4 regions of the Paenibacillus sp. GD4 genome follow, and region 1 is predicted to be linked to each of the others. Evidence: riboswitches for the same ligand, from Rfam matches in the RefSeq annotation. Region 1 holds a riboswitch; each other region holds the start of a gene.
What was found. Region 1 has a riboswitch for cyclic di-GMP ahead of RAC89_RS13475 (S-layer homology domain-containing protein). Riboswitches for the same ligand answer to the same signal wherever they lie in the genome.
Positions count from the first base shown of each region.

Region 2: linked by a shared signal. The riboswitch ahead of RAC89_RS05555 (diguanylate cyclase) and the one ahead of RAC89_RS13475 (S-layer homology domain-containing protein) in region 1 are both predicted to bind cyclic di-GMP.
Region 3: linked by a shared signal. The riboswitch ahead of RAC89_RS04885 (hypothetical protein) and the one ahead of RAC89_RS13475 (S-layer homology domain-containing protein) in region 1 are both predicted to bind cyclic di-GMP.
Region 4: linked by a shared signal. The riboswitch ahead of RAC89_RS15360 (chemotaxis protein CheW) and the one ahead of RAC89_RS13475 (S-layer homology domain-containing protein) in region 1 are both predicted to bind cyclic di-GMP.

Region 1 covers NZ_JAVCYK010000001.1:2,851,896-2,856,545, reverse strand. Annotated here, with positions in the region: gene RAC89_RS13475 (S-layer homology domain-containing protein) at 1-2,842, opposite strand, end outside; cyclic di-GMP riboswitch class I at 3,002-3,110, opposite strand; gene RAC89_RS13470 (YheC/YheD family protein) at 3,237-4,046, opposite strand; gene RAC89_RS13465 (phenylacetate--CoA ligase family protein) at 4,201-4,650, shown strand, end outside.
Region 2 covers NZ_JAVCYK010000001.1:1,159,696-1,164,345, reverse strand. Annotated here, with positions in the region: gene RAC89_RS05565 (winged helix-turn-helix domain-containing protein) at 1-1,035, shown strand, start outside; gene RAC89_RS05560 (NAD(P)-dependent alcohol dehydrogenase) at 1,126-2,052, shown strand; cyclic di-GMP riboswitch class I at 2,187-2,273, shown strand; gene RAC89_RS05555 (diguanylate cyclase) at 2,243-4,483, shown strand; gene RAC89_RS05550 (NAD(P)H-dependent oxidoreductase) at 4,541-4,650, opposite strand, start outside.
Region 3 covers NZ_JAVCYK010000001.1:1,034,068-1,038,717, reverse strand. Annotated here, with positions in the region: gene thrC (threonine synthase) at 1-612, shown strand, start outside; gene RAC89_RS04900 (iron-sulfur cluster assembly accessory protein) at 680-982, shown strand; gene RAC89_RS04895 (YuzB family protein) at 1,020-1,241, shown strand; gene RAC89_RS04890 (MDR family MFS transporter) at 1,327-2,583, shown strand; cyclic di-GMP riboswitch class I at 2,659-2,748, shown strand; gene RAC89_RS04885 (hypothetical protein) at 2,845-3,120, shown strand; gene RAC89_RS04880 (DUF2935 domain-containing protein) at 3,219-4,031, shown strand; gene RAC89_RS04875 (helix-turn-helix domain-containing protein) at 4,103-4,650, opposite strand, start outside.
Region 4 covers NZ_JAVCYK010000001.1:3,202,475-3,207,124, reverse strand. Annotated here, with positions in the region: gene RAC89_RS15380 (LiaF transmembrane domain-containing protein) at 1-105, opposite strand, end outside; gene RAC89_RS15375 (hypothetical protein) at 102-1,178, opposite strand; gene RAC89_RS15370 (anti-sigma factor family protein) at 1,175-1,651, opposite strand; gene RAC89_RS15365 (RNA polymerase sigma factor) at 1,653-2,240, opposite strand; cyclic di-GMP riboswitch class I at 2,414-2,499, shown strand; gene RAC89_RS15360 (chemotaxis protein CheW) at 2,573-3,007, shown strand; gene RAC89_RS15355 (hypothetical protein) at 3,085-3,276, opposite strand; gene RAC89_RS15350 (3D domain-containing protein) at 3,288-3,989, opposite strand; gene RAC89_RS15345 (deoxyguanosinetriphosphate triphosphohydrolase family protein) at 4,179-4,650, opposite strand, start outside.

The sequences.
Region 1 (4,650 bases):
GACCCGATCCCGAGGAAATATAAATATACCCGGACGAATCCACAGCGATGTCATAAGGATCAATACCGATATCGAAGGTCGTGCTCACCGTAAACGATGCGGCATCCACAATGGCAACCGCCCCTTGCTGCGATTCCTTCCACCAGTAGGAGGAGTGCTCGCCCTTTAACAAGGACACATAGATCTTGCCGCCCGCAAAGGTCAGGCTCTCAGGCGGCAGCGCCAAGGAAAGCTCGCTTTTCGCACCGGTTGCATAATTGATCGCATGGAGCTTTTTATTCTGCTTATCCGTCAAATAAAGGATCGGCTCGTCAGGATGCTGTACCGAATCGGTCACCTGGAAATCCAGTGCGATGTGCTCGTTGTAGTAGGTTGTTGCCGTAACCGTGCTGCTTGGCTTCGATTCAATCGCCCAGCCCGCGCCTCCAAGCACAGCCTTCACCAAATAAAATCTTGTCGTGTTCGGCGAAAGCGTATCATCAATGTAAGTGGTGCCCGTGGCTTTCACATCATTGCCCTGAAGATCCTTCAGCAGCGTAAACTCGCCGCCTTCTGCCGGACGTGAATAAATATGATAATAGCTCGCATTTCCTACAGGGCTCCAGCTCACTTGGATTTTGCGGTTCGTCATTGCAGCGGCACTAACACTGACAGGAGCTGTGACAGGCTCTTTCACCAACTCAGTGTACACCCATGCCGTCCCATCCCAAACCGCACTGATCATAAATTGATTTCCGTAATACAACTGCATCACATCATCAACGACTAACGCCGGCGCCAGTTCCGCATAGGTTGCGTTGATAACTGTCGTTACTGCAGCTGGACCGTTATAGAACAGCTTCCCATAGACGGCTCCGTTCACCGTTGCCGTGCCTGCCAGAATGGTTGGATACTCCGTTGCCTTACCTGCCTGAACCGCCGTGTAGCTGCCAGCCGATACGCTGTCCCCTTGAATGGTAAATACAGCCGCATCCTGGTCTTGGCGGGAATACAACGCTTGATACACCGCTTGCGACACACTATCTTTGACTACCCAGCTGGAGGTCGAATAATCACCTGCTGACGGGTATTTGGCAATGAGCTTATCTCCTACGACAAACACCGCTTCAGCATCGACATCGGTCTGTGGATTCGGATGCACGGTTACCTGAAGCTCTGCCGTATACTTTGACAGCTTGTCTACTAAGAAAATACTAGCTATACCCGGATAGGGAGCACTGCTTCTTGTCAGCGTGAGTGTCGACCATTGCTCCCCGTTCACGGTCACGCTGCCGAAAGCAGGACCCTGGTTGTTTTGCTTGATAGTCAAGACCTCCGGCTTGCCCGCAACGATACCAAAGTTTTCAGACCGAAGCTCGGTGCTCCCCTGCCAACGGAATAAAATCATAAACTCTGAAAAATTCGAATCAACCGTCAGCAACTGATTGGAAGAGTGATAGAGCCCTTTGACTACAATGGATGGAGGCTGGCTACCCGGCTCCGTCTGCTGCCCTCCCCCGCCGCCGCTTTCATCGCTTTCGCTTTCGTTGGAGGCCGATGGTGCCGTTGCCGGATTTCCTAGGGAAGAAGGCTGCTTCTCGAACGTGGTGGCCTGCGCCCCCTCGCCAAGGGTTGCTTTTTCAATGGTTCCTTGCCCCTCTACCTTAATGACCTCGCTTGCAATCAGTTCCTTGATAACCACAGTGGTCCCTAAGCTGACTAGGTTGTTTGAGGCTCCATCCGCCACATCCAGCGTCACGACCGAACCATGAACCAGCTCGATTTTAGCCCCGGAGGATGCAATCTGAACCTCCTGGAAATCCCCCGCCAGCTTCACCACGGTTCCTGCCGGTAAGCTTGGCTGCAGAGTTACCTTTATAAATCCGCTTCCTGTACTGCCTTCCTCTTCAATGTTGACGGCTGAGAATACCTCCACCAGCTGCACTACCGTAGTGCCGGCAGCTACAACACGAACCTCTCCGCCTGCTTTCTCAATAATTACGGTGGCAAACGAACTGTTGACCAAGTGAATACTATGGGCTCCGCCGCCCTTCACTGTCGTTTTGCCGCGTACCGTTACATTCTCAAGGGTCACATCGCCTTCCCCAATGCCTTCCCCCAGCAAGAGGTCTCCGGAGATGATCATATTGCGAAGCGTGACCCCGGAGCCATTGACAATGACGTCCTGCTGTAGAGTCTCTGTACCGTGCTCCGGTCCGTAGATTCCAGCCTTTGTATACGAGAGAGGCTCCTGCTTCAGCTTCGTCTGAGCCGAGCGCTCGATCGTTACGACGGCTTCCGCGCGAGTCACCTTACGGGCCGGAGCGAAGCTTCCATCACCGTACCCGTTCATAATCCCTTTTGCCGAGACGGCAGCGACTTCCTTCCTGCTCCATGCGGGGATCACTGCTTGGTCTTGGTACTTGAGGTCTTCGCCCCCCGGCTCCAGCTTTAGTAACCCTGTGAGCATCACCGCCAGTTCCTGACGAGTGACGGCATCCCCCGGACGAATCGTCCCGTCTTCGTAGCCCTTCATATATCCGGCTGCCGTCGCCGCCGAGATAGGTTTGTACTGCCACTCGTCCTTCGATACGTCCGGGAAAGAAGCCGTGCCGTTCGTCGAAGTAAGATGGAACTTACGATTAATTAGCGCGGCCATTTCTGCCCTCGAAATCGAATGGTCAGGCCGGAAGGTCCCGTCCTCATACCCTTCAATCATTCCCTCCTTCACCCACTGCGCGATGGTTTCTTCCGCCCAATGGTTACTGATGTCCGTAGCTGCACTCGCCTTCAAGGCAAAGCTGAAGAAAACCACCCAGGCCAAGGCCAACATAAGTGCTTTGGGTTGAAACATCACTTTCATCGATCTGACTCCCTCCTGCTTCCTCTTGTCCGCTTACATCGAACGGCTATGCTTTCAGGACCCCTGGATACGGAAAAGTCCCCTGAAAGGCTCCGAAGGCTGCACGATAACATCATGCAGCGTTCGATCACCCTTAGAGGACCTTATCACATGCATCGTTTCGGTAGCCTGGCAATCCTGGACCGCAATTCGCCCTTGAGCGTTGATTGCGTTCGTTAGACCCATAGCTTTGCGTCACCGTCTTTCGGCGGTTTTGCCTTTGTCGTTCAATGGTACTATTCGTCTGATTTTGTTGAATGGTAGGACGTAGTCATTTTATCACAGGAATTTGAGCCCCGACAATACAAAATATTCCTTTCCAATAGGCCTATAACACTATTCATCTCATCCTATCTCACACCATACCCCGCTTCGATTTCGTACACTTCAAGCGATACTTACGCCCATACCCCCTGCCATAGCGAATAATCCGGTGCAGCATGCTCCGATCCCTCAGCTTGGTGAAGGGGCACGGGTCGGGGCTGGTGTTCACCTCCAGAATCCAGGGCTTCAGGTGACGGTCCAGGGCGATATCCGCGCCAATCTCCCGGATCCCGGGAAAGACGGCGGCGAGCTGCCGTGCGGACTTCACCCCAATGCGCTGCATGGACGCGATTAGTGCTTTTCTTCTCCCATGGCTTGCATAGGGCTGTAAAATCACGTCCACCGGATAGATCGTCCCCCCCTGGCTTCCGTTGGTAACCACCTTGCGGGGATGGGCCACCCGGCCGACAATGCCCGTAGCATCCCATGACCCCCGGCGGCTGCGCTGTACCATGACCCGGATATCAAAGGGACGTCCTCGGTAGGTTAACAGCTCGATGCCCTTTTGTACCAAATACGGCGTCCCCTTGGTCAATCGATAAAGCTCCTGATAAGCTTTGCCAAAATGCGCAAAGGAGCGTACCCGCGTGCCTTCCTGGTAGCGGTAAACGGTACGTGCCCTCCGCCCTCCTCTTCTGATCTTGTCCACCCTTATGACGCCGTTTCCTTGGGCGCCTTGGCACGGCTTGATGTAGACCATACCGTACTTGTGCAGCATGTCATAGAGAACGCGTCCATTCATGCTCTGCGTTAAGGGAATTTGGCTTCTTACCTCTGCGCATCGACACAGTACCTTCGTCTTGATCAGCTTATCCGGCACATGGCGGATATGCCTCTTCATAGGATCCCTCCGTTCTATGGACTCTCTAGGTTACTATACGGGGGGAACAGGGTATTGGACTGGGCAATGACCCAATGCGGACACCGAAATTCCATTTTTTACATAAGCTTTACTGTGCACATCTATCTCAAAGTAAGGGAGTCGGACATGTACCATGGATCAATGGAAGGCTAAGCTGATAGAGGTAGGGGAAACGTACCCATGGTATACGGGCCTGCTTGGGGGCAGACAGGCGGAGGAATTCGGCAGTCTTCAAGAGCTGCCGCTGATCACTTCGGCTGTCCTTGAGGCTCACTACTATCACCAGACGCCGGATCCCGCCCTTGCGGTATACCGCACGTCAGGCACCAGCTCGGGCCGTCGGAAGGCGATCTTCTACTCCGAGGAGGACGACAGAAGGTATGTCGAGATCAAGACCCGGCTGTTCGGCAAGCTGCTCGAGGGCAGCGGCTGCAGAAGGGCGCTGGCCGATATGGGAACCGGCCATGCGGCGAGTACGGCTACAGCGATTTTCGACCGTCTGGGCCTCGACAATCGTTCGATCTCCTTCGAGCTGCCGATAGAGCGGCATATCGAAGCGCTGACGGCGTTCCGCCCGGACCTG
Region 2 (4,650 bases), 1.7 Mb from region 1:
CACGTCATGATTACCGTCATGGCTACTCTCGGCATAGGCCTGCTGCAGGAAGCGGATAACCGGTACCATATGGCGGCGGAAACTTATCGTCATGTGCTGGCATTGGCGGGTGACCCGCCGCTGCCTGTCGCATGTGAGGCCCATCTCGGCTTAGCCCGTATCCATTATGAGTGGAACCGGCTGGAGGAGGCACAGCGGCACAGCCAACAGGCATCCCGTCTGGCCAGGCTGCTGGAGCATTCGGACCGGGTGGTGGCATGCGAGGTGTTTCTCGCCCGGTTGAAGCTGGCTCAAGGGAAAGTAAGCGAGGCTGCCGAGATCGTTGTCCGGTCCGAGCATTTTGCAAGACAGCATCGGTATGAGCATCAATTCCCCTTCATCTCCGCCGTACGCGTGCAGGTGCTGCTTCGGCAGGGCAATCTCACGGCAGCCTTGCAGCTCGCCCGGAAACACAAGCTTCCTGTGAGTCTGGCTCGGGCCCATCTGGCTCAAGGAGATACAGCTGCAGCGCTGGCTCTGCTGGGACCGCACATGGAATGGGTGGAAGCCAAAGGCTGGGAGGATGAACGGCTTCAAGGCTTGATTCTCGAAGCCCTTGCGCTGCATGCCCATGGAGAAAAGCTGAGATCCTTGCAGCAGCTGAGCTATGCCTTGGCATTAGCGGAGCCGGGAGGCTTCGTCCGGCTGTTTCTCGAGGAAGGGCTGCCGATGGCCGGTCTCTTGTCGGAAGCCGCGGCTGCGGGAATCATGCAAGAGTACATCGGAAAGCTGCTGTCCGCCATGAAAGCGGAGGGAATCCATAGCGGGCTCCTCTCCGATCTGCCTCAAGCGCCCTCACTGATTGAGCCGCTTACCGCGCGGGAAACGGAGGTGCTCCGTCTCATAGCCCTAGGATTGTCGAATCACGAGATAGGCGAGCGCCTTTTCATTTCCCTGAGTACGGTGAAAGGGCATAACCGGATCATCTTCGACAAGCTGCAGGTCAAACGGCGCACCGAAGCGGTAGCTCTTGCCCGCAAGCTTGGTCTTCTTTAAGCATTTCGTCAAAACCGTACTTTAGTATCTATGGAATCGCATCCATTGGCATGTATGCTAATTCCAATATGCCGTTGGGGGAGGAAGTCCATGAGAGCGATATTATGTACAAAATACGGTTCCGCGGATGTGCTGAAGCTGGCTGAGGTGGAGAAGCCGATTCCCAAGGACAAGGAAGTGCTGGTGAAAATTCATGCGACGACGGTGTCGGCCGGTGACTTGCGTGTGCGCCGCTTTCAAAGCCCGCTATCGCTGTGGCTCCCTATGCGCATTGTCTTGGGACTTAGGAAACCGAGGAAGCCCATCCTTGGCGTCGAGCTGGCCGGAGAGATTGAAGCGGTGGGCAAGGAGGTCCGGAGCTTTCGGGAAGGGGATCAAATTTATGCCCTGACCGGGATGGGCTTCGGAGCGCATGCGGAGTACACATGTTTGCGGGAGGACGGTGTGATGGCTTTAAAGCCCGCGAACATGAGCTATGAAGAGGCGGCTGCCGTTCCTATGGGAGCTACGACGGCATTGCATTTTTTTCGCAAAGGGAATATAAGGCAAGGGCAGAGGGTTCTAATCTATGGAGCTTCCGGAGCTGTAGGCACGTCTGCGGTGCAGCTGGCGAAATATTATGGCGCGGAGGTTACCGGGGTGTGCAGCGCCTCCAACCTTGAATTTGTCAAAGCCATAGGGGCGGATCAGGTGATGGACTACACGAAGGAGGAGTTTACCCTGGAAGTAGGGTGCTACGATCTGATCTTCGACGCTGTAGGGAAGCTCTCGAAATCCGCTGCCAAGAAAGCACTTGCTCCAAGCGGGAGCTATGTGACGGTCGATGGCCAAGGGATTGCCAAGGTACGCAAGGAAGATCTGCTTTTCCTCAAAGGGCTCGCAGAAGAAGGGAAGCTGAAAGCGGTTATCGATAGACGCTACTCGTTGGAGCAAGTTCCCGAAGCGCATCGTTATGTTGAAAAAGGGCATAAAAAAGGGAATGTCGTCATCACGGTGAAGCATGAGAATTGTATGTAATTTTATAAGAGAAGGCCACTGGGTTGCCGTTACCGGTGGTTTTTATTTTGCGCATATAAAGTGGTATGGTAATCCTTGCCCGTAGTCCCTTAGACAAATAGCTAAAAATATCTTATACTAAAATGTGTCGAATAATGTCGAGTGGGCAAACCTTCCGAAAGGAGGGGGCGCAAAGCTTCGGGCCTAAGGAGTGCTGACTCTAGGGCGGCCGGGCCGCAGAAATCGGATTGCGTTTGAATCATCGCAACGCGGCGCCAATAACTCGCAGCATGTCATGTTCATCGATGGAGTGAGGGGAAAGCCTATGAATTTGCGGATCAAATTGCCGATCCTTATCGTTGTCATTGTTTCAGCCTCCATACTTATTTCCGGGATCATCACATATTTCTATAGCTCGGAGCTTCTGCTTCGCAAGAGTGACGACGAAATGAAGGCGAATGCTTATCGTATGGGAGAAGCCATTCGGGGGTTGGTTTCCGCAGAAATACGGCAAACCGAAATCCTCGCCTCCCAGCAGCTGTTTCGTCATACGCTGGCCGCTAGAAGCGAATCCGGCGTACATTTTTTTGATTCGACGAATCCGCAGCTCTCATTATCTACGAAGGCGCTTCAGGACGCTTATCACGGTTCGGTGCTGCATGAGAAATTTTGGCTCGGCGATTCCGAGGGAGTAGTTATTGCCGGCAGCGACGCAGCACCGGAGACAGGTCAAATTATAGTGAAGGACCGCAGCTACTTTATCGCGGCGATGAAAGGGGCACCGGCTGTTAGCGGCACGATTGCTTCCAGGGCCAACAGCCAAACGATCATCGTTATTGCGGTGCCGGTTAAGGAACCTTCAGGCCAAGTCATAGGGGTCGTCGGCAATTCCATTTATACTTCTTTTTTCTCGGATCAGTTGAAGGGCATCAAAATAAACAAGCATGGAGTGCTGTATATCGTGGATGCTGACGGAATGATATTGGCTCACTCCGCCAACGACAACTTGATTCAAACGAAGGTAAAAAGCGAGGAGATTATAAGCGTTATCCGGGATCAATCCGATGAAATGAACGGCGGTATGGTGATTTCGAACGGTCAAGGGTCCAAATATTTGGCGTATTCCAAAATCCCTCTGGCCGATTGGACCGTCATCGTAGAGGATGACGTGGCGGACATTCAAAGTCCGCTGATCGATTTGGCCTATAAGTACGCGATGGTGCTTCTTCTTTCCATCACAGCGGCGTTCGGGTTGTTCGTCATGATCTTGTTCCGTTGGGTGACGAAACCGCTTCACGAGATTATCAGAGTAATTATGCGAGCCGGGGCAGGGGACCTTACCGCCAGGGTGCAGCTCCGGGCTAAGGATGAATTCCGTGTGCTCGGGACCTCGCTCAATGACATGCTGATTCGAATCGGGGAGCTGATGCAGGCGCAGGAAACGGCGAACCGTCTTCAGCTGGAAAACGTCGCGGAGCGGGAGAGGAGCCGGGTTTCCGAGCTGCTTCGAACCTGCATGTATAAGCTGAATTCTACTTTGGATGCCGAGCAAGTGAAGGACCTTGCCTTCTACGAGCTGCTGAAGCTTGTCCGTTATGATCGCGCGGCTTCATGGATGCTGGAGTCCGATCGTTTAGTCCCTCATGCGGAAACCGATCACGGCATAGGATTGTCTCAACGGGATCCCTTAGAGGTTAAGGCTTGGTTTGCTCAAATGAGACAAGACCACCAGCCGATTATGGTATGCAGTACGGATGGACAGGGCTACCTTCTGGCCGTACCGCTCGAAATGCACGGGAAGCTCGTTGGTTTGCACATCATCGAGAGGAAGGAGCCGGCCTTTGAGCGAAGTGAAGTCGAGCTGGTGTTAAGCTTTTGCAGCCAAGCGGTCATCGCCGTGACGAATGCGCAGCTGTATCGGGAAAAGGAAATGATGGCCATAACGGATGAGCTGACCGGCATCTATAATCGCCGTCACTTTTTCCATCTGGCCGAGCAATGGCTGGAACGAGCCGAGCTGCATGGAGAGCCGATCTCCGTTATTTTATATGATGTAGATTATTTCAAGCAGGTAAACGATCGCTTCGGACATCTCTTTGGGGATTTGGTGCTGAGGAATGTACCGCTGGTAGTGGCCCCGCATCTTCCGCCTCAGCATCTTATGGCACGTTACGGCGGAGAGGAGTTTGTTCTGCTGCTGCCGGGACATCGTGGTGCGGAGGCATGGAAGGTCGCGGAAGCGATGCGCCGAATTGTAGCCGATCACAGCTTCGAGCCTGAGCAGCTCCCGATTCAAATTACTGCAAGCCTTGGCGCAGCGGAGAATGTGAGGGGTGAAGGGCTAAGGTCGCTGCTGCAGCGGGCGGATCAAGCCTTGTATGAAGCGAAACGTTCGGGACGCAACTGTACCGTTCTTGCCGAACCCTCCGAGAGCATGGAACGACACTCATAATACGTAGAAAGGCAGGTACCTCGTTAGAACGATACAACGCGGCGCCTGCCTATTTCGTTATGCTCGTTTGGACCCGAGCCGCCTTACTTTGTCGAGCCACTTGGTCCGCAGCTCTTCCGATGACGGCCTGACCGGACCGATCTCGGTAATTCGCACCGGCTTTATGC
Region 3 (4,650 bases), 1.8 Mb from region 1:
ATGCTCATCGAGCTGGCCCATTCGCTAGAGTGGCAGCTGCCGGATTGGATCGTCGTCCCCGGAGGAGCGCTCAGTAACGCAACGGCCATAGGCAAAGCCATTCATGAGCTGTATGAGCTGGGCTTCATTCACCGGAAGCCGCGTGTCGCGATCGTCCAGGCGGAGGGGGCAAGTCCTTTTACCCGGATGCTGACGGCACAGCGAAAGGAGCTCATTCCGGAGCCGAAGCCCTTCACCAAGGCGTCGGCCTTAAATATCGGCAATCCTCCCAGCTGGAGAAAGGCGCTTCGCTATGCCATAGACGGCTGCGACGGCGTTACGCTGTCTGTTTCCGATGAAGCTATTCTGCAGGCTAAACGGCTCATCGACCGCAGCGGACTTGGCTGTGAGCCGGCTTCCGCGGCAACACTGGCCGGTTTAAGGCAGCTGGTTCGGCAAGGGACGATTCACCGGGAAGAGACGGCGGTATGCATTCTTACAGGACATCTGCTGAAGGATACCGAATCCATTCGGGAGCTGCACCTCGGGGCGACGGATCTCGCCGCAAGCACCCCTTTGAGCGTCGAAGAGCTGACTCTGAGGATACAGCCCGGATTCGACACCGATTGCTAAGCTTGGTTGCTTTCCCGTCTTCATTTCTATACAATAGGGAAAAACGCACATGGGAGCTGTTACTAGGATGAACGTTAAAATTTCCCGCAACGCGGCGAAGGTCCTTCTGGCCGAGATTGAGAAGGAAGAAGACAAAAATTTGAAGCTTCGCGTCTATGTTACCCACAGCCACGGCGACCACGCGCATTATGGTCTTGCTATGGATACGCCTACGGAGAAGGACGTTGTCGTTTCTACCGATAAAGGCATCGATGTGATTCTGCAAAAGAACGAAGCGCTGCTGGACGGCGTTCGGATTGATTACTTCTATACTCCGCAGGAGGGCTTCGCCGTAACGAATCCGAGCAAAGGCAATCACGGCGACCATTAATTCGGCTTGTCCCTGCGTATAGAAAGGAAAGGTCCGTATGGCCAACGACATTCGGGTTTGCGACAAATGCAAGCACATGAGAATGAAAACCGCTGTTCCCAAGCTTCAGAAGCTTGCGCCGGATGCGGAGATTAAGATAGGCTGCAAATCCTACTGCGGTCCCTGCTCGCGGTTTGCTTTTATTTACGTAAACGGTCGCTACGTTACCGGAGCTACGGAAGACGAAGCGATTGAGAAGGCGAAGAAATACATCAAATGAAAAAGAGCCTGTGCAGGGCTCTTTTTTTGTTGTATAATGATCTCCAATTTACCAACCGTTGGTCAATAAAAGGAGAACGCACAAATTGCTTCCTAAAATAGACTCTGCACAAAAAACGGGTTTTGCCCGTTTCCTGCTCTTTCTGCACGCCTATCATCCGATTGTTCATACCTTGCTCGTCGGTACCATTCTGGCCCGCGCCGCCTCGTCCATGAGCATGCCCTTCCTGGCCATCTATTTGTCCCGAGATGGAATGAATCCGCTGCTCATCGGGGCGATCATCGGCGCGGGCTCTCTGGCGGGGACGGCGGCGGGGTTTATCGGAGGAGCTCTCTCTGACCGTCTCGGACGGAAGCTGATCATGATGATCGCCCTGATCGGCTGGGTCGTCATCTTCATGGGCTTCGCTGTAGCGAAATCGCCTGCAGCCTTTCTGCTGCTCAATATGCTCAACGGCGTTTGCCGTGCCTTCTACGAGCCGGTTTCCCAGGCGTTGATGGTGGATGTGACGACGAAGGAGAAGCGATTGAAGGTATTCTCGCTCCGATACCTTGCCATCAATGTCGGTGTTGCCGTAGGGCCGCTTCTCGGAGCGTATTTCGGTACGATGGAGGCGTGGCTGCCTTTCCTTATTACCGCCGGCATTTATTTGGCATATGCTATAGGTCTTTACTTGCTGCTGCAGCGATTCGGTATTCAAAAAATCGAAGGAGAACACAAAAGCCAAGTAACGGTTGCTTCAGCATGGCGCGTCATCACCGGAGACCGGGTATTCCGATTGTATATTATGGGCGGAATCATCGGAGCGATCAGCTATTCCCAGATGACAGTGACCTTATCACAATATGTGGAGCGAAGCGTAGCCGACGGAGCGACACTGTTCGCTTTGCTGATGAGTATTAACGCCATTACCGTAGTCGTGCTGCAGGTACCGGTATCAAGGTTCGGGGAGCGCTTCGGCCCGCTTGCAGCGATCGTGGCTGGAAATCTCATGTTTGCCCTAGGCAATATCGGGTACGCCTTTGCGGATTCGTGGCTGCTGTTCATGGTATCGATGTTCTTTTTTACGCTGGGGGAAATATGTAACTTTCCTGCATCGAATGCCCTAATCGACCGGCTGGCGCCGGAGGGAATGCGAGGGACTTACTTCGGGGCGCAGTCGTTCACAAGTCTGGGACACTTTATCGGGCCGATCATTGGGGGAGCTGTACTATCTCACTGGGGCGGATCTCCGTTATTCCTAGGATTGGCGATAGTAACAGTAGGCGGTTCTTACTTTTATTCCAGAGGGAATCAATTGTTTAATTCAGGACTAAAGACCTACGTGAATTCCAGAAATTGAGCACTATGGTTGATATATTCCGTGAGACCTATCTTTTATGCTAAGAAAGGATAACAAAAGACAAAATTCGATCGTTCTCGATATGGGCAAAGCAGACGAAAGTCTGTGACGCAAAGCTACAGGGGCTACTACGGAGAAGATGCGTTAAGCCAGCCAGCCGCCGAAGGAAAGATGATTCGCGTATAGATGCGGGCCTCCAGTCCTTGGGACGGAGGTTCTTTGTATGTGTGACAACCTATTCTAAAAGCAAAGAGGGACATAATGATGAAGCAGGAGTTTTGTACGAAGGTGGGCAGTGACGTCGTAGGCTTGTATTTGACGGGCGACGGACCGAGAATGGTGATCAACCGGGAGGAATACGAGCTGACGCGGCCCTGCTGGGACTTGGAGATGGTGATGGGACAGCGTCATCATGTCATTACCTTTTATTGGCGCGGTGAGGTTAAGCTTTCCGTGCGTTTTGATGCCAGTAATGATGTGCTGCTCAAACTGTTTGATTACTTAAGCTACCGGACGGAAAAGGTTCGGTACGCGTAGAAGTAAAAGTTTGTTCAAATGGATAAGCCTCCTGCATACATATTAGGTGATAAACTAGGGCTGTGAAGATTTCAGCCGGCCTAATAGGAGGAATTCCTGTGCAACCGACCGATTACGCGGCATCGGCTTCATTCGAGCATCGCTTTTGGCTGCAGATTGCGGGCGATCATGCCCGGTTCATTAAGGACGCGTTATCTCCGGATGAAGTACAGGAGATTCAGCGTGCCCGGTTTTACATTGCGAAGCTGGATGAGCTGCTGGAAAAATCCAGGACGGAGCTGGATGAAGCGCAGCTGCAGGAGCTTAGCCGGGAGAGCTATACTCGCGCTCAGGATCTAAGGAACTTCAAGCTCCATCTGCTGCGCAGACACCTTACGGGTAAGATTGGCCTTAAGCTGCCGCCGAGCTTTCTGAACCATATGGTCAATGAAGTGGAGGAGTATTTGCGTGTCCTCCGGTTCCTCGTTTCGGGTCAACCGGCTCCCATGTATAATGAAATCCACCACCATCTGGTATGGCTTCAGGATGCATTCGGGCATGCCGCTTCGATTGCCGGCGACCTTGATATGGCGGAGAAGCCGTTGATTGAAACCGCCCAGAGCTTCGAATCGCATTTCCGCGATTTTTACATGAAAGCGGTTGAGCTGGCAGGCTACATGCGCGCGAACATTTCGCAGTTTCCGGCACTGGCTCGCTTCAACAAGGAGATTGAGCTGGAGATGGTGCTCTTCAAGGGCTTCCTCCGGGAGCTGGAAGAGATGAGGCTGACCGGCGAGGTGCTGGGTGTATTGACACCGCTGATGGCGGATCATATGGCGCGCGAGGAATGCTATTATTTGACGAAGCTTTCGCTTACGGCCGGCACCAAAGCGCCGGAGTGCGACCCGGGCAAGCCGAGAACGGAAGGATAACAGATAAGGAAGACCGGATTTGAGCAGCGCAAATGCGAGCTCAAGGCGCCGGTCTTTTTTCCGTTGCCGATTCAACCCTTTTCCGAGCTGCGGTAGGTGCGGGGAGAGACACCGGTCTGCTTCTTGAATACTTTGCCGAAATGGGAGAAATTATCGAAGCCGACCTGCTCCGAGATATCGGTAATGCTGAGCTCGGATTGCTGAAGCAGACGCTGCGCCTCCTTGATTCGCTTGAGGTTCAAATAGTCCGTGAAGCTGAAGCCGGTAATTTCTTTAAATTTGCGGCTGATATGACTGATACTGACATAAAATTTCTCGGAAAGCAGAGGCAGGCTGATCGGTTCGGCGTAATTCGCATTAATATATTGAACGATTTCCGATATTTTTTCATGCATCGGCGAGACATGCTCCATTGGCGCCGTCTTGTTTTTTTGATGATAACGTGCGGCATGCAGCAAAAGCTCGGTAGAGGCAAGCTGAACTGCGAGCTCGTAGCCGGGAGCGGCAGCGTGGATTTCTTCGAGCACGGCCAGCAGCATCCCTTCCAGCTTTAAGCGCTCATGCAGGGGGAGACGAAGCAGCGGTGCATCAGCCATAAAGGGAGAGCGCAGCAGCTCGG
Region 4 (4,650 bases), 350 kb from region 1:
GGTGTCGAACGCCGCCAGCCCTTGAAATTGCGAGCCCAGCAGCGCTGCGCCAAGACCTACCAGCGTAACTCCCATGGACAGCGTCCCTACACGCCAAGTTCTCATTTGGGTCCCTCCTTCTTCCCCTTGCTCCCCGCAAGAAGGCGAATGCCCCCGCCAATAAAGAGCAACGATACGACCACCGTCTGAAAATACCGCTCGATCCGATAAGTGATGCGCGCGCCCGGAAACATTTGCTCTAGAATGCCAAGGATCACCTGGTCAAACAAGTAATAAGCGCCGAGCGCGAGCAGACCGAAGCCTACCCAGCGCTGATGATGAATGAGCCAGTCAACGATCGGCACGTCCTGTACGTCTCCCTTGCCATGCTTCGAAATATGCTGGAGGCCGTCAAAGAAGCTGTAGAACCATAGGATCGGAATAAGAAACAAGAAAATCGACAAGCGAAGCACATCCATGATGTAAATGCTGAACAAGAAAGCCGCCATCAGCTGCAAGCCGCGCTTTTGAAAGCCCAGGTACATATGGCCCGCGCCCGGGAACATGCAGAGCAGGGTCGCCAGCAGCTTGTTCCTCTTCCCTGCCTCGCGGTTATCCTGAAAATCCTCGAATACCGAGCGATCTGCAAGCTCCTCTCCCCGTTCCTTACGATTGAGCTGCTGAATGACATCGAACATGGAATAAATCCAGAAAACAGGCAAAATGCCGAGGAAGGCGAGAAACTCATCCTGCTTCGTCCACGCGGTGATGAAAATGATCATCATTCCGAATCCGATAAACGAGATCAAAAGAGATAGTCCGCGCTGCATCAATCCAAGCTGAAGATGGCCCAGCCCCGGGATAAAGGAAAGCGCAATCGTAAAGCCGCGATCCTGATCGCGCCTCTGATGCTCCCCAGCCCCGTGAGCCGCCTGGGCACCCCGGCTTACCGTCCGCGCCATATCGATCAGATTGATTAAGGCGATCAGGACGGAGAACAGCGGCAGGATAAGCAGCTCATCGGCGCCTCGCCCGTTTCGCAGCAGGAGCGCAAGGAACAGCAAGCCTAAAGGCCCGAAGAAGCCGCAGCCGTAGAGCAGCCCCTTCCCCAGCTTCCCCAAATACAGGAAGCCAAGCCCGGGAATAAAAGAAAGCAGAAAAGCAACCATCGGATGTTTGGGTGGGACTGTCGGGTTCATCGCTTACCCCCTCTTTCTGTTTTTGATTGAATGGAATCCAGGACGAGCACCGTCTTATCCAGCAGCCGGCTGGAGAAGGACTGCTGGGCGGCATACTCGTTATCGTACAACGAAGCCCTGGCAACCGCATGCTGTCCGGTGCTGCCCAGCAGAGCTTGAAAAATGCCCGTGCTCACAAGCAGCAGCGTGATGGCAGCAGCAACCGCGTAGTGAAAGACCGGATGACTCCACAGCCTTGAACGATGCGGCTCGGACGGTACAAGGACCGGCGGCAGCTGCTTCAGCACCCGCTCGGTCAGTTCGGCCGGATCCGCCAGCTGAGGCATCTCATTCGACACTGCACCAAGGCAATCCATATACAGCATCAAGCATTCGTCACACTGGGCAAGATGCAAGTCACAGTGCTCCCGCTGCTCTTCGGTCATTCGGCCGCCTGCATAGTCGAGCCATTGTTCTCTTGTTGGGTGCGTCATTCTAGTGGTCCTCCTCCTTCCATGTTCTGCGCATGTACTGCTTGGCCCGGTACAGCTTGGATTCTACGGTTTTGAGCGCCAGCTTCTGCTCCAATGCAATTTGCTGATAGCTTTTTTCCTCAATATAAAAGGCGACCACTACATCCCGGTAAGCCTCGGGCAGCTGCCGGATCGAGCTTCGAACCTGCTCACGCTGCTCCCTGCTTAATACGTGCTTCTCGACCGCGCTGGTCGGCACAGTCGCCGGCGCGTCCAGCAGCATTTCAACGTCGTCCGTCAGCTCCTCGCGTTTGCGCTGCCTTGAACGCTTAAAGTCGATCGCTTTGTTTACCGCTATACGAGTAATCCAAGTCTTGAACCCTTGCTGCTGATACTGAGGGAGGGCAGAGTGCATTTTGAGCAGCACCTCCTGCGTCACATCCTCGGCATCCTTCGGCGATTGAAGCACGCCATATACAACTTGATACAGGTAAGGTCCGTATTGCAGGGCCAGATGCCTGAACGCTTCCCGATCCCCGGACGCTGCCTGCGCGATCCTTTGCTCCTCTGTGATGACTCTCCCCCTCCTCTCCAGGTATATAGACGTCATGTACGAAGGGAATCACTGCAGCTTAGCAAAAAAAATGTGCCTTAAGCATCATCATCTTACACAGAAAACGTAATCCTTGCTGCTATGTCACCAAAATAAATGCTAGATTTCGACAAAAATCGTGGTATACTCAAGGTATAACTCGAATTATGTCGAATGACTGACTTCTAACTGAATGAAAAAGGCAAACCCGCCGAAAGGAGGGGACGCAAAGCTACGGGCCTAAAGCGAGTGACGCCAAGGCAGCCGGGCTGCCATTGGGGAGAGCTTTGTACGAGGAACTGCCCCTGCGTTAAGGGCAGTTTTTCTTTTTATCAAGCTTAGGAGGGGAAATGATGCAAGCCATGGAACAGGAGCAGTATGTCGAATTCAGCCTTGGGAGCGAGCCCTATGCTCTCCCGATTCAAGACATTCATGAAATCATCAAAATGCAGAGCATTACCAGACTCCCGCAAGCGCAGAGCTACATGAAAGGCGTCATTAACATACGGGGGTACATCATCCCCATCGTGAGTCTTTGCCTGCTTTTCGGCCTTCCCGAAGAGGCTGTTACCAAAGCCACCCGCATTATTATCGTTCGTCTCGGAGAGGAAACGGTCGGCATGATCGTCGATCGCGTCAACAAGGTGACCCGGTTTACGGATATTCAGCCTCCGCCGGAGCAGCTAGGCTCCGTAAGCTCGAACTGCTTGTCCGGCATTGGTTTTTCACCTACCGGCCTCATCGGCATCCTCAGCTTGAACGGCATGTTTCAAGAATATCACTAAACCGTGCATTTGCGCTTCCAACAGGAAATAGCCCCATCTTCCCTTCGAGGGATGACGGGGCTGCTTTTTTTGTTTCCTCACCGCTTCCTTCCTTGCTCCGGCGGCTTGACGGCATGCCTGCGGTCCTTCTGCCTGCCCGAATTGCCGACGGGGCTCGGTCTCCAGCGGTCGTCCTCATCTACGAACTCCTCGTAATCCTCTATGTACGTGTCCACAACGGCTTCCTTCTGTTGTTCCGGGTTCACACAGCACTGCTCCTTCAGCTTCATCTTCAGCTTCCTTACGACAACACATATACCTTGACATTCTTCTTCACGCCGAAATGCCTTGCTTGCTTTACGTCCTCCATGTAGACGTCGATTCTGGCGCCGCGGATCGCCGAGCCGGTATCCTCCGCCTGACGGACGCCTACACCGTCAATATAAACCAGTGAACCGAGCGGAATGATGTTCGGATCTACTGCTACCGTACGCCCTTCCGTCGCCCTGCTGCCGCTGTAGGTGATGCCGTAGGCGGGGCTGGAAGGCGTTTTGCCCGTCGATTCCACCCCAGCCGTATAAGCTGTCAGAGTGGAGCTAAGCACCTTCTTGATCACCTTAGCCTCACCGGCCGGCAGCTCCAGCTCCCCTCCGATAGCCGGGATTTCCAGCTCCTGCCCTATACGCAGAGCATTGGCATTCTGAATCCCGTTCGCTGCAGCCAGCAATTGTACGTTGATGCCGAAATCGCGGGCGATCTTGTACAATGTATCTCCCCGGTTCACCTGGTATTTGACGGCTTCCGGAACGACAGGCTTCCGCTCCTCCTCAGGTGCCGGAGGCTCTTCTTCCAGCATGGCCAGACCATATGGCAAATACCCCGATTCCAAAATTTCGTTGCGCATAACATCTTCCATTTCAATATATGCATCCGCTCTAGAATTCACACTTAATAATACCACAATAGCCACCATGATCGTCCACTTTCGCATTGTCGTTCTCATCTTCTAACTCCTCCTCGAAAAAAAGTAGGTTCCTATGACTAGTAACTAGAGTTGCCCGAATTACTAGATTCTAAACCTGCTTTAACCCGAGGAGGGTGTATCTCCCTTGCGAAATCCAAAGAAGCCGCATCGAAAGAAAGCGAGGCTTTCCTCAATGCGGCTTCACTATTTCATAGACGGCCTGGCCCTTTAGTCCATTTCGTAGATCGAGCCGGAACGGCTGGCGAACAGCTCAGCGTACACTTTGTCCGCATACGCATCCGTCATGCCGGAGATGTAATCCGCCACCAGCCGCGGCCAAGACCACTTCTCCTTATGCTGCTCGTAGCTCTCGCTCCAATCCGGCGGCAGAATCAGCCGGCCGGTCTCATAATGCTTGAAGCTGTCCCACAGCTGCTGGAGCATAATCTCGCTGCGCTTCTGCAGCCGCTGGACGCGAAAATCCTTAATCAGCGTCACCCAGGCAAGCTTCTTAAGAATCTCCATCGTCCGAAGCAGCTCCAGATCCTGCTGACCGTCGCGCACGAAGGTGACCCGTTTCCAGCCGCGCTTCGGATCGTCGATAATGCCGACTCTGCCGGCGAACAAGCTTACCCACCGGGCTTTCATCTCCCGCCTCGTACGGGAGGACTCGCGGTTACACTCCGCATAGATCTGCTCC